Regions from separate parts of the Chryseobacterium sp. MYb264 genome, predicted to be linked through region 2. Evidence: riboswitches for the same ligand, from Rfam matches in the RefSeq annotation. Region 2 holds a riboswitch; the other holds the start of a gene.

Region 1 (5,587 bases), 2.3 Mb from region 2:
TTTTCTTTTCCCGTCGTGGCAAAGCCAATTCGCGGGCGCGGAAGTCAGGGAGTTTCTCTTGTTCAAAATGAGTATGAATTAAGAGACGTTCTGAATGAGATGTTTCATTCCAATACCTACGGTGAATCATTGTATGTAGAAGAATTTTTATCCGGGCAGGAAGTAACGGTTACCATAATGCCGCCGGGAAAATATTTCATTAATAAAGAAAATATCATTAAAAATAATTACTGGTCTTTGCCTGCTGTCAAACGCTTCAATCATGAAAATGGAATTGCCCCTTACAATGGAAAAGTAGCCATCACTAACAATAGCGAAGTATTACAGGATTCGGAATTACAGTCTCTGACTATTCAGCAATTGAATACCGCCTGTGAAAAAGCGGCAAGACTGGTAGAATCCAAAGCACCGATTCGTATCGATTGCAGAGCCAATTTTGTAGGAAAATATTTTCTTTTCGATCTTAATATGAAACCGAATATGACGGGAGCCTCAAGACCTCATCGGACAGATCAGGATAGTCTGACCGCATTGGCAGCAAGAAAAATAGGCTGGAATTTTGATGACCTGATTCTGAATATGCTGAATAATAGCTGGTGCTTGAATAATGATTAATTTTCTTTCCAGGTTAATACAACATTCTATAACATCAACCGATCAATATCATCGAAAAAAAATGTTTTATCGAATGAAAACTTCTTCCGAAATTTGATCCGTTAATAAATAAATTATGGAAATTCAAAATATTGATCATCTTGTTTTAACCGTTGCAAATATTGATAAAACAGTCGAGTTTTACACCTCTATTCTAGGTTTTGAAGTGGTCATTTTCGGTGAAAACAGAAAAGCGTTGACTTTCGGAAATCAAAAGATCAATCTTCATCAAAAAGGAAAAGAATTTGAACCTAAAGCTGAGCATCCGACTACCGGATCAGCTGATGTATGCTTTATTGTTAAAACGGATATTCATGAAGTTTTGGAGGAATTAAAGCAGAAAAATATAGAAATCATCGAAGGCATTGTTGAAAGAACTGGCGCTTTGGGAAAAATACAATCCGTATATTTCAGAGATCCGGATTTGAATTTGATTGAGGTGAGTAATTATCTTTAAGTCATTTCAGATAAAAAAATTCCGTATGTCTATTTCCAAGTTCAGAGTAAATTAATGAATAAGACTAAGAAAGTACCATTGGCAACATCAACTTCTCTCCTCCAGCTTCCCTCTCCCAGCCTTTTAAATACTCACCCCATGCGTATTCTTAACCTCCGCCATCACAAAAGTGCTGTGTGTACTTCCGATAGAATCTACGGAGCCTAATTTATTAAACACAAAATCCTGATAATGCTTCATATCTCTTACCTGAACTTTCAATAAGAAATCAAAATCGCCGGAAATATTATAACATTCCGCTACTTCATCGATCTGTAGAATATCTTTTACAAATGCATTTCCGACCGCCCGGTCGTGAATTTTCAGTCGGACCTGACAAAAAACAGTAAATCCACGGTTTAATTTTTCGGCTTCCAGAACAGCGGCATAATGCTTAATATACCCTTCCTGCTCCAGTCTTTTCATTCGTTCAAAAACGGGAGAAGCCGAAAGGTTAACTTCTTTCGCAAGCTCCTTTACGGTCAGTTTAGCATTTTTCTGAAGAATTCTTAACAGCTGAAGATCCTTTTCATCCAGTTTTTCCACGGAATATTATTCTTTTTTTTATTTTCTACTTCAAAAATACAGAATAAAAATCTTTTTTAATGAAACAAAACCAAATTTTATGCTTAATTTCAGGAATTAAACCAATGAATATACTTTATTAATTACCTTTGATTAAGATTTTGTTCTTTAACATACTTCATCAGAAGGAAAGGTTTTACATAAGGTAAATTAATAGGGAATCGTGTGAAAATCACGAGCTGTCGCGCAACTGTAAGTAATAACCCAAAGGTTTTTGTCCTTGTATATCCACTGTAATAACGGGAAGGATGACAAAAGCTGTTACAAGTCAGGAGACCTGCCTGTTCCGAATGATCAATGCTCTCGCGATTTGGAGTTTTTGGATCAGAAAGATGATACTTTGAGCGTATTTTTGTTTAAGATTTTATTTTTTTTAAACGCAAAGATTTTATTATTGAAGCTTCTTATTTTTAAGGAGCAAAGAATGACTAATTTTTCGCTGATGAAGCTGGTGTTTATGCATTTGCTTATTAAAATCAATGAAATTTATTTTCCTTTACCAACAACTTATTCTTTTCATTTAAAGGAAAAATTACATCCTCACTGTATCTAGTCGATTCATCAAAACCATTTTAAGAAAGCATTTCGAAGCAACTTAAAGAACTTTTAAAAGAAAATTTAATTTAAAAGTTTAAAAGAAATGCAAACACACATCCTTGGCTACCCGCGAATTGGCAGCAACAGAGAATTAAAAAAAGCCTGTGAATACTATTGGGCAGAAAAAATAACTTCAGACGAACTGCTGGAAGTCGGAAAAACCATTACCCAAAACAACTGGAAACTGCAGCAGGAAGCGGGAATCGACTGGATTCCATGCAATGATTTCTCTTATTACGATCAGGTTTTGGATATGACTTTAGCGGTTGGAGCCATTCCGGAACGTTATCAGGAGATTGCCTTCAAAAAATCTGAACTAGATCTTTACTTTGCGATGGCCAGAGGTTTTCAGAAAGACGGTTTAGACATCACAGCGATGGAAATGACGAAGTGGTTTGATACCAATTATCATTATATCGTTCCAGAATTTCATAAAAATCAGGAGTTTAAATTATTTTCAAATAAAATTATCCAGGAATTTATTGCAGCAAAGCAGGCTGGAATTAATGCAAAACCCGTAATTATCGGTTTACTGACCTATTTATTATTAGGAAAAGAGAAAGAAGAAGGTTTTTATAAATTAGATTTAGCGCAAAATTTACTTCCCGTTTATATTCAAATTTTAAAAGAGCTGGAAAATCATGGCGCAGAGTATATTCAGTTTGACGAGCCATTTTTAGCATTAGATTTAACTGAAAAAGCCAAAGAAACCTATCAATTGATCTATGCGGAACTCAGAAAACAGTTTCCGAAGCTTAAATTTATTGTAGCGACTTATTTTGAAGGATTAAAAGACAATCTTTCATTGGCCAATGCCCTTCCGATTGATGTTTTACATATCGATCTGGTTCGTTCTCCTGAACAATTGGATGAAGTTTTAACTCTAATTCCAGACAGTTTAAGCCTTTCTTTAGGAATTGTTGATGGAAGAAATATCTGGAAAAATGATTTCCAACACTCTTTACAGTTTATTAAAAAGGCAGTAGAAAAAATAGGTTCGGAGAGGTTATTTATTGCGCCTTCATGTTCATTGCTCCACTCTCCTTTCGATCTTGATTCTGAGAAAAACGAGAATACTTTATCTCCCGAAATCAAGCAATGGATGGCTTTTGCAAAACAAAAAGTAGATGAAATTGTAAGTTTAAAAAAATTAGCCTCAGAAAATCCAGATTATCATGCGTTGCAGGAATTAGCTGAAAATAGAAAAGCGATTGAAAACCGTAAAGTTTCTGCCTTAATTCACAATCAAAATGTAAAAGACCGTGTGGATGTAACAACGGAAGACGATGCACAAAGACATCATCCGTTTGCAATAAGAAAAGAAACGCAGCAAAAAGTGTTGAATCTTCCTTTATTTCCAACGACTACGATTGGTTCTTTTCCACAGACCAAAGAAGTGCGAAACTGGAGGGCAAAATTCAAAAAAGGCGAACTGAATGCTCAGGAATACGATACTTTGCTTAAACAGGAAACCGAAAGAACCATCCGTTGGCAGGAAGAAATCGGGATCGACGTGTTGGTGCACGGAGAATTTGAAAGAAATGACATGGTGGAATATTTCGGGGAACAGTTGTCTGGATTTGCGTTTACTCAAAACGGTTGGGTTCAAAGTTATGGAAGCCGTTGTGTGAAACCTCCGGTGATTTTTGGAGACGTTCACAGACCTAGCCCGATGACGGTTTATTGGTCAGAATATGCGCAATCTTTAACTCAAAAATGGGTAAAAGGAATGCTGACGGGACCTGTAACGATTCTTCAATGGTCTTTTGTACGTGATGACCAACCTCGTTCAAACACTTGTAAACAGATTGCATTGGCGATTCGTGATGAGGTGAATGATCTTGAAAAGGCAGGAATCAGAATTATCCAAATCGATGAACCTGCAATTCGTGAGGGACTTCCTTTAAGAAAATCTGACTGGCAAAATTATCTAAAATGGGCGGTTGAAGCCTTTAGAATTTCGGCAAGCGGTGTGGAAGATGCGACACAAATTCATACGCATATGTGTTATTCTGAATTTAATGACATCATCCAGAATATCGCTGATATGGACGCTGATGTGATCACAATAGAATGCTCCAGAAGCCAGATGGAACTGTTGAATGCATTTGCTGATTTCAAATATCCGAACGAGATCGGACCGGGAGTTTATGATATTCACTCACCGAGAGTTCCTTCCAAACAGGAAATGGTGGAATTACTGAAAAAAGCACAAGCCGTTATTCCGGCACAGCAACTTTGGGTAAATCCTGATTGTGGCCTGAAAACCCGTCATTGGGATGAAACGGAAAAGGCGTTGATTGCAATGGTTGAGGCTTCGAGGGAAGCGAGTAAGGAGTTTGCCGTACAAGCACTTTAGATATTATTAATATTTGTTTTTTCAGGAGCCTTTTGAGGCTCCTGTTTTTATTTGGTTATATTAAATAAATCTAATTTGTAAATTTAAATTAATAAACATCTTATTATTTTCTAAATAAATTCGGCCAAAGTCATGTCTCGTACTACTTGCAGTTTCTAATTTAGTATTCTTAAAAAGATAATCTTCAAATTCATTTCTATTATAAATATGATAACATAAAATATCACCATCTTCTTTCACTATCAAATAACCACCTGTAGCATCAAGTAAACCAGACCATACTTTTGAGGGCATCATTCCTAAAGCAATATCTGTTAATAAACGTTTAATTTTGTAACTGTAAAATTGATGTCCATTTTCCAGATCAAAATTCAAAGGATTTTTAGACGAAATTTCAGATACTAAAGAGGAAATTAGAGAGTTACCAGACTCAAAATATTTTAATAATATTTCAGAAAGAATATAAGGAAGTGCTGTATCAATTAATATTAAATTATTTCCAAAGACTGAACTTTCATTTTTAATAAACTTTAAATTTCCATAAAAGTGTTTGATTTCTTTTATTCTGTCTCGTATTTTACTTTTTGTTTCTAAATTATTTATAAATTCTATTTGTTGATTATCTAGAATTGAATTGTCTATTTCGTAAACAAAATTTGTTGTTTTACCAGCATTTAATAATGTAGAGGCCCCTCCTAACTTTGACTTTATACTAAATCCCAATTCAGGGGTTATTCCTGTTCGATGGTCATGAATTACAATTCTAATATCACTTTTAATCGAAGATTTTGCTTTTAAAGAATGACTATTATAAGAATTCAAAAAAGTTTCTATTTCAGGAATTGAGAATGCAGCTTTAGTTTTTTCTTTAAGCTTGTTTAAAAGTAAATTTGCAT
Region 2 (5,587 bases):
TCGAATGCTTCAAAACTACCTGCTGCAGTAAGAAACAATGCGGGTGGACATTACAATCACGAATTGTTCTGGACGGTTCTTACGCCGGTAAAAAATACGCAGCCTTCCGCAAAATTGGCGAAAGCAATTACCGATGCGTTCGGAAGTATGGATGCTTTTAAAGCAAAAATGGCAAAAGCAGGCGCCGATCGTTTTGGCTCAGGTTGGGCATGGCTTTCTGTAGATAAAAGCGGGAAACTATTTGTTTCGTCGACAGCTAATCAGGATAATCCGTTGATGGATGTGGTAGAAGAAAAAGGAACGCCCATTTTCGGGATCGATGTTTGGGAACATGCCTATTATCTGAAATACCAGAATAAAAGAGCAGATTATTTAACCGCCATCTGGAACGTAACCAACTGGAAAGAGATCAGCAGAAGATACGAAGAAGCGATCACTAAAAAATAATTCATGAACTTTATTTGCAGCATATTCCTCACCTTATTTGTGGTATTCAGACCCCTGATGCCATTGGCGGAATATGCTGTAAATTATACCTATATTTCGGAAGTTTTATGTATCAACAAAAACAAACCCGAACTTCACTGTAACGGAAAATGTTACCTCGGGAAAGAACTCGCAAAAGCCAATGACAGCGATTCTTCACCAGTAAACAAAGCAAAAAATTCAGGTCAGAAATTACTCGATATCTACCTTTTGCCTGCCATTGCCAATATCACGGCAACCGAAAAGCCGGACTTTACAAAAGTCACTTTTATTTACCATTCGGCGTATTCTTTTCTTTTTCTGAAACACATTTTCAGACCTCCTGTTTTTTAGAATAATATCACAATCTTTTTGGGCGATCCCCTTTCCCTGGCTTTTCCAGCCGCTCGGGGTCGGGCTGTCCGCTCTTATCTTTTTTTAGATTCTTCCTTGCGTCAGAATCCAAAAAAAGGATAACCGCTTCCATCCCTATCGCGATGGAGGTCAAATCAACCTATTGTAACGTGAATTCACAGAGAAGTCAGTTTTTTAATGGTAAAGAAAGAGAAAATATCAACTCTTGCCCCATGAAAACGACTTCGGAAAATGAAGCGTTAAGAAAATTAAAAATACATCCGTTAAAAAATTCCCACTGTCCGAAGCGCGAGATCTATTCGGTTACGAAGACAGACTATTGAATTCGCGCAAGTTTTGGGGATTTTAGGATTGATTTTTAATTTTTAGCATTCAGTTTCCAAGTCTTGACTTTTTGTTTCTTTTGTGTTAAGACAAAAGAAAAAATAGCTTTTAAATCAAGTCGATGCTGCTGAATTCACAATATTTTACTTCTAAAAAATAAATTAAAAAATGTACAGATTTTTATCATTACTCTCAGCAGTATTTATTTTATTCACTTTTACGTCATGCCGAAATAACGACGAAGACGAATCCCAAGATGCAACTCCCGGAAAACTACAGATCAAATTTGAAAACGGCTTCAATAATCTCGGGGATATTGTGCTGAATCAAACCACTCAGACTTCTTCACAAGGACAAAAACATAACTTTTCTGCTTTAAAGTATATCATTAGCAACATTAGTCTCATTGATGAAGCCGGAAATGAATTCAAATACAACGAAAATAATCCCGATAAAGGTGCTTTTATCATCGATCAGGCCGATGCAGTGGCGGGAATCGTCTACATTAATCTCGATGCAGTTCCCAAAAGAAATTACAAAAAAGTAAAATTCGGGTTGGGACTCAGCCAGAATGCCTACTTGTTGGGGCAGGACGGGCAGGCGGAATTCTGGACTAAAGCCAAAGAGAAAGGAATGACCTGGTCTTGGGCGGCGGGCTATGTTTTCGTAAAGCTCGAAGGAAAATACGGAACCGCTTCTCCGCAGACAGAATTTATGAATCACACCGGAAATATGGGAAATGTAACCGCCAACAATACGCCCGATCTTTACCGCGAAATTACTTTGGATTTACCAACGACTGCAAGAGTAAGCACACAGATTACGCCTTCCATCCATATTCTTGCAGATCTGAATCAGTTTTTAAGCGGCGAAAATACATTGAGTCTTAATTCGGTAAATGACATGATGATGGGTTCCAGCCAGCATCTGGTGAATGTAACGAATAACCTGACCAAAATGTTTAAAGTAGATCACGTTCACAATGATTAAATTATGTAAAATCGGGATCTTCATCTTATCTTTTCTGAGTTTAGCTGCCTGTACGGATGAGGTAATTGAACCCATGGAGAAAGACGAGCCTTATACTTTGGAATATCCTTCTTATTTTTCGAAAATGACATTTGATCTTTCAGGAAATCCTCTGACGAAAAATGGAGTGGAGTTGGGGCGAAAATTATTCTATGAAGGTAGGCTTTCACGAAATAATACGATTTCCTGCGGCTTCTGTCATATTCAGGAAAATGCTTTCACCCATCATGGCCACACGGTCAGTCATGGGGTAGACGACAGAATCGGTATCCGAAATGCACCGCCCATCCAGAATATGGCTTTTTTAAAGCGGTATATGTGGGACGGGGTCATTCATAACCTGAACGAACAGCCGATCAGTCCGATCACAGACGTGAATGAAATGGACAGTTCTATTCCGGAAATTGTTTCCAAATTAAATGCAGATGCGAAGTATAAAAAATTATTCAAAGCAGCATATGGGGATGAAAATATTACCGGAGATAGAATTCTAAAGGCATTATCGCAATTTATGGTCACTTTAATTTCTGCAGATTCTAAATATGACCGTATGAAGCAAGGGAAAGAAAATTTTTCTTCAGAAGAACTGCAAGGAATGAATTTATTTCAACAGAAATGTTCATCATGTCACAGCGGAGAATTATTTACCGATGAAAGTTTTAGAAATACCGGGATGTATTATAATACGCAGTTTAAAGATGCGGGACGTTATCGCGTAACGCTGGAACAGGTGGATTGGATGAAATTCCGGGTTCCGAGCTTAAGAAATGTTGAATATACAGCGCCTTATATGCATGACGGCAGGTTTTATACTTTGGAAGCGGTGTTGAATTTCTACTCGGATAATGTGGAAGATAACCCCAATTTAGATCCTCAGTTAAAGCAAAATAATCATCCCGGAATTTCTATGAATGCGCAGGAAAAACAATTCATCATCACTTTCCTGAAAACGTTATCTGATAAAAATTTCATTTCTAATCCAAAATTTGCGGAATAATTTTTTTTAAACATGAATAAAATATTTTTAATTATAAGCTTGATTTTGTTTAATTTAAATCAGGCGAAACCTAAGAATGACAGTCTTTATATTCCTGATGAGGTTCATCAAGTTTTTTTTGATGATTGTGACGCCTGCGGTTGCGGAGCTGGAAACGGCTCATCAGGTTTTGAATCTTTACTGAATCCTCAGTTTATTGGAATAAAATATTTTGCCCAGCATTATAAAGCCAAAGAAAATCTGTTTGTAAAAGATTTAACTCAGGATCAGTATTTTAATACAATTCAGCTATGGGCAAGAATTCCGGTAACGCAAAAACTGAGTGTTTATGGAAGTTTACCGTTTCATTTTCACGAGAAGCAGACCTTGCAGGGAGATATAAATATCAACGGAATCGGAGATTTTAATATGATGGGAATCTATCAACTGCTAAATTCCAAGAATAATATCCATCAGCTGAATGGGGGGGTAGGAATAAAAGTTCCGTTAGGGAAATTTGATGAAAAGGGAATTACGGGGGTAAATCCAAGTTTTCAGCTGGGAACAGGGAGCTGGGATTACCAGATGGTACTCAATTATAAATTTCAGAAAAATAAACTGGCTATTTTACTGAACACCGATTACACCATTAAGACAGAAAATAAAAAGCATTATAATTTCGGAAATCAATGGAATTATGCTGCAACCGGTTTTTATCAGTTTGTGGAGAATGATAGACTCATTTTCTCCGGAAAAACGGGTTTGCAAGGAGAAGTTTTTGATCAAAATAAACAGTTTAATGAAGCACTGCCAAGAACAGCAGGAAGTGCTTTGTATGGAAAGCTGGGTTTTGAGGCTTCCTATAAAAAAATCAGTTTGGGAAGTGAAGTCATGCTTCCGGTATATTCCAATTTGGCGGGCGGCGATATTCAGGCGAAATCGCGTTTTAGTGTTTTCGTTAATTTTGGGATTTAAGAGAATATTTTAAACGAAAAGATTTATTTAAACTTCTTTTTATTTAAAGGAGCAAAGTTGAACAGCAAAGCTGTTTGATGAAGCTCTATAAAAACGTTCGCTTCATCAAATCAATTTTAATTGATTCATTCTTTGCTCCTTAAAAATATTCACAACAAAAATAAAACTTTGCGTTAAAAAAAATATAGTTCAATAAATCAATTTTAGGATTTATTCGATTGAAAATCATTGAATTAAATTCAATTTTGTTTCTATGATTTATTTTCTATCTTTGCCGAAATCTGGTGAGCCATAAAAAGCGCTTAAAAGGGAATCCGGTGAAAATCCGGGACAGACCCGCTGCTGTAAGCTCCACACCAAAGTTTTTGAAGATCATATCCACTGTTTTTTAATGGGAAGGATTTCAAAAACGGAGTAAGTCAGAAGACCTGCCAGACCATAAACGTTTGACGCTTTCGTGGAATAAAGCTTAGGACATCATTGATCTTGTGTGGTTTACGACTGCGCTTTATCGGTGTATTCTTATATCCATTAGCGTCATCATGATCTAAATGAGCTAATGGTGGCAAAAGTTCTTACATCTCAACTTTATAAGGTTGTTTTCGCAGTTTTTGTGTTAACAGCGCCATGGTTGTTTTCACAATCCAAAAAAGACACGGTAAAGGAGAAAAGCATTCTTCCGGTTACGATTTATAAAAAGAATTTTAAAGAGATCCTTCCTGCGCAAACGCTTTCTGGAGAACAACTGGAAAGGCTCAACAGTCAGTCGGTGGCCGATGCGCTGAGGTATTTTTCAGGAGTTCAGATCAAAGATTACGGTGGAATAGGTGGTTTGAAAACCATTAATGTTAGAAGCCTTGGAAGCCAGCATGTAGGTGTATTCTATGACGGGATACAGCTGGGAAATGCTCAAAACGGGCTGGTAGATTTGGGAAGATATTCCTTAGATGATCTGGAAGAAATTTCTTTGTATAACGGTCAGAAAAGCGAAATTTTTCAATCGGCAAAAGACTTCGGCTCATCAGGTTCAATTTACTTGCAGCCTAAAACACCTTCTTTTAAGGGGAATAAAAAGACAAATTTTGTCATAAGACTGAAAAATGCTTCTATTGACTTATTTAATCCATCTTTTCGTTTAGAACAAAAATTATCGCAAAAGATTTCTGCAAGTTTTAGTTCTGAGTTTTTGCAAAGTGATGGTGTTTACAGATATCGCTATGCCAAAAAGTTTCCCGACGGAGAGCAGGCGTATGATACGATTGCTAAAAGGCAGGATTCGGATTTGAGGGCGAAACGTTTTGAAACATCCATCAACGGGAATTTAAATAATGGGAACTGGAACGTTCGTGGTTATGGATATATTTCTAATCGTGGCTTACCTGGTTCTATAGTTAACGGGCGTTTTGACGCAAGAGGTTCCAGAATGGTGGATGAAAATTATTT

Evidence for each region. Region 2 has a riboswitch for cobalamin ahead of VUJ46_RS17150 (TonB-dependent receptor). Riboswitches for the same ligand answer to the same signal wherever they lie in the genome.
Region 1: it holds a riboswitch for cobalamin, as region 2 does, so the genes downstream of both, metE (5-methyltetrahydropteroyltriglutamate--homocysteine S-methyltransferase) here and VUJ46_RS17150 (TonB-dependent receptor) in region 2, are expected to answer to the same signal.

The regions. Positions count from the first base shown of each region.
Region 1 covers NZ_CP142422.1:1,020,764-1,026,350, forward strand. The annotation lists gene VUJ46_RS04490 (ATP-grasp domain-containing protein) at 1-615, shown strand, start outside; gene VUJ46_RS04495 (VOC family protein) at 731-1,111, shown strand; gene VUJ46_RS04500 (Lrp/AsnC family transcriptional regulator) at 1,235-1,696, opposite strand; cobalamin riboswitch at 1,850-2,035, shown strand; gene metE (5-methyltetrahydropteroyltriglutamate--homocysteine S-methyltransferase) at 2,376-4,691, shown strand; gene VUJ46_RS04510 (HpaII family restriction endonuclease) at 4,752-5,587, opposite strand, start outside.
Region 2 covers NZ_CP142422.1:3,945,568-3,951,154, forward strand. The annotation lists gene VUJ46_RS17120 (superoxide dismutase) at 1-447, shown strand, start outside; gene VUJ46_RS17125 (hypothetical protein) at 451-819, shown strand; gene VUJ46_RS17130 (hypothetical protein) at 963-1,163, shown strand; gene VUJ46_RS17135 (MbnP family protein) at 1,333-2,154, shown strand; gene VUJ46_RS17140 (cytochrome-c peroxidase) at 2,147-3,190, shown strand; gene VUJ46_RS17145 (transporter) at 3,203-4,144, shown strand; cobalamin riboswitch at 4,410-4,594, shown strand; gene VUJ46_RS17150 (TonB-dependent receptor) at 4,704-5,587, shown strand, end outside.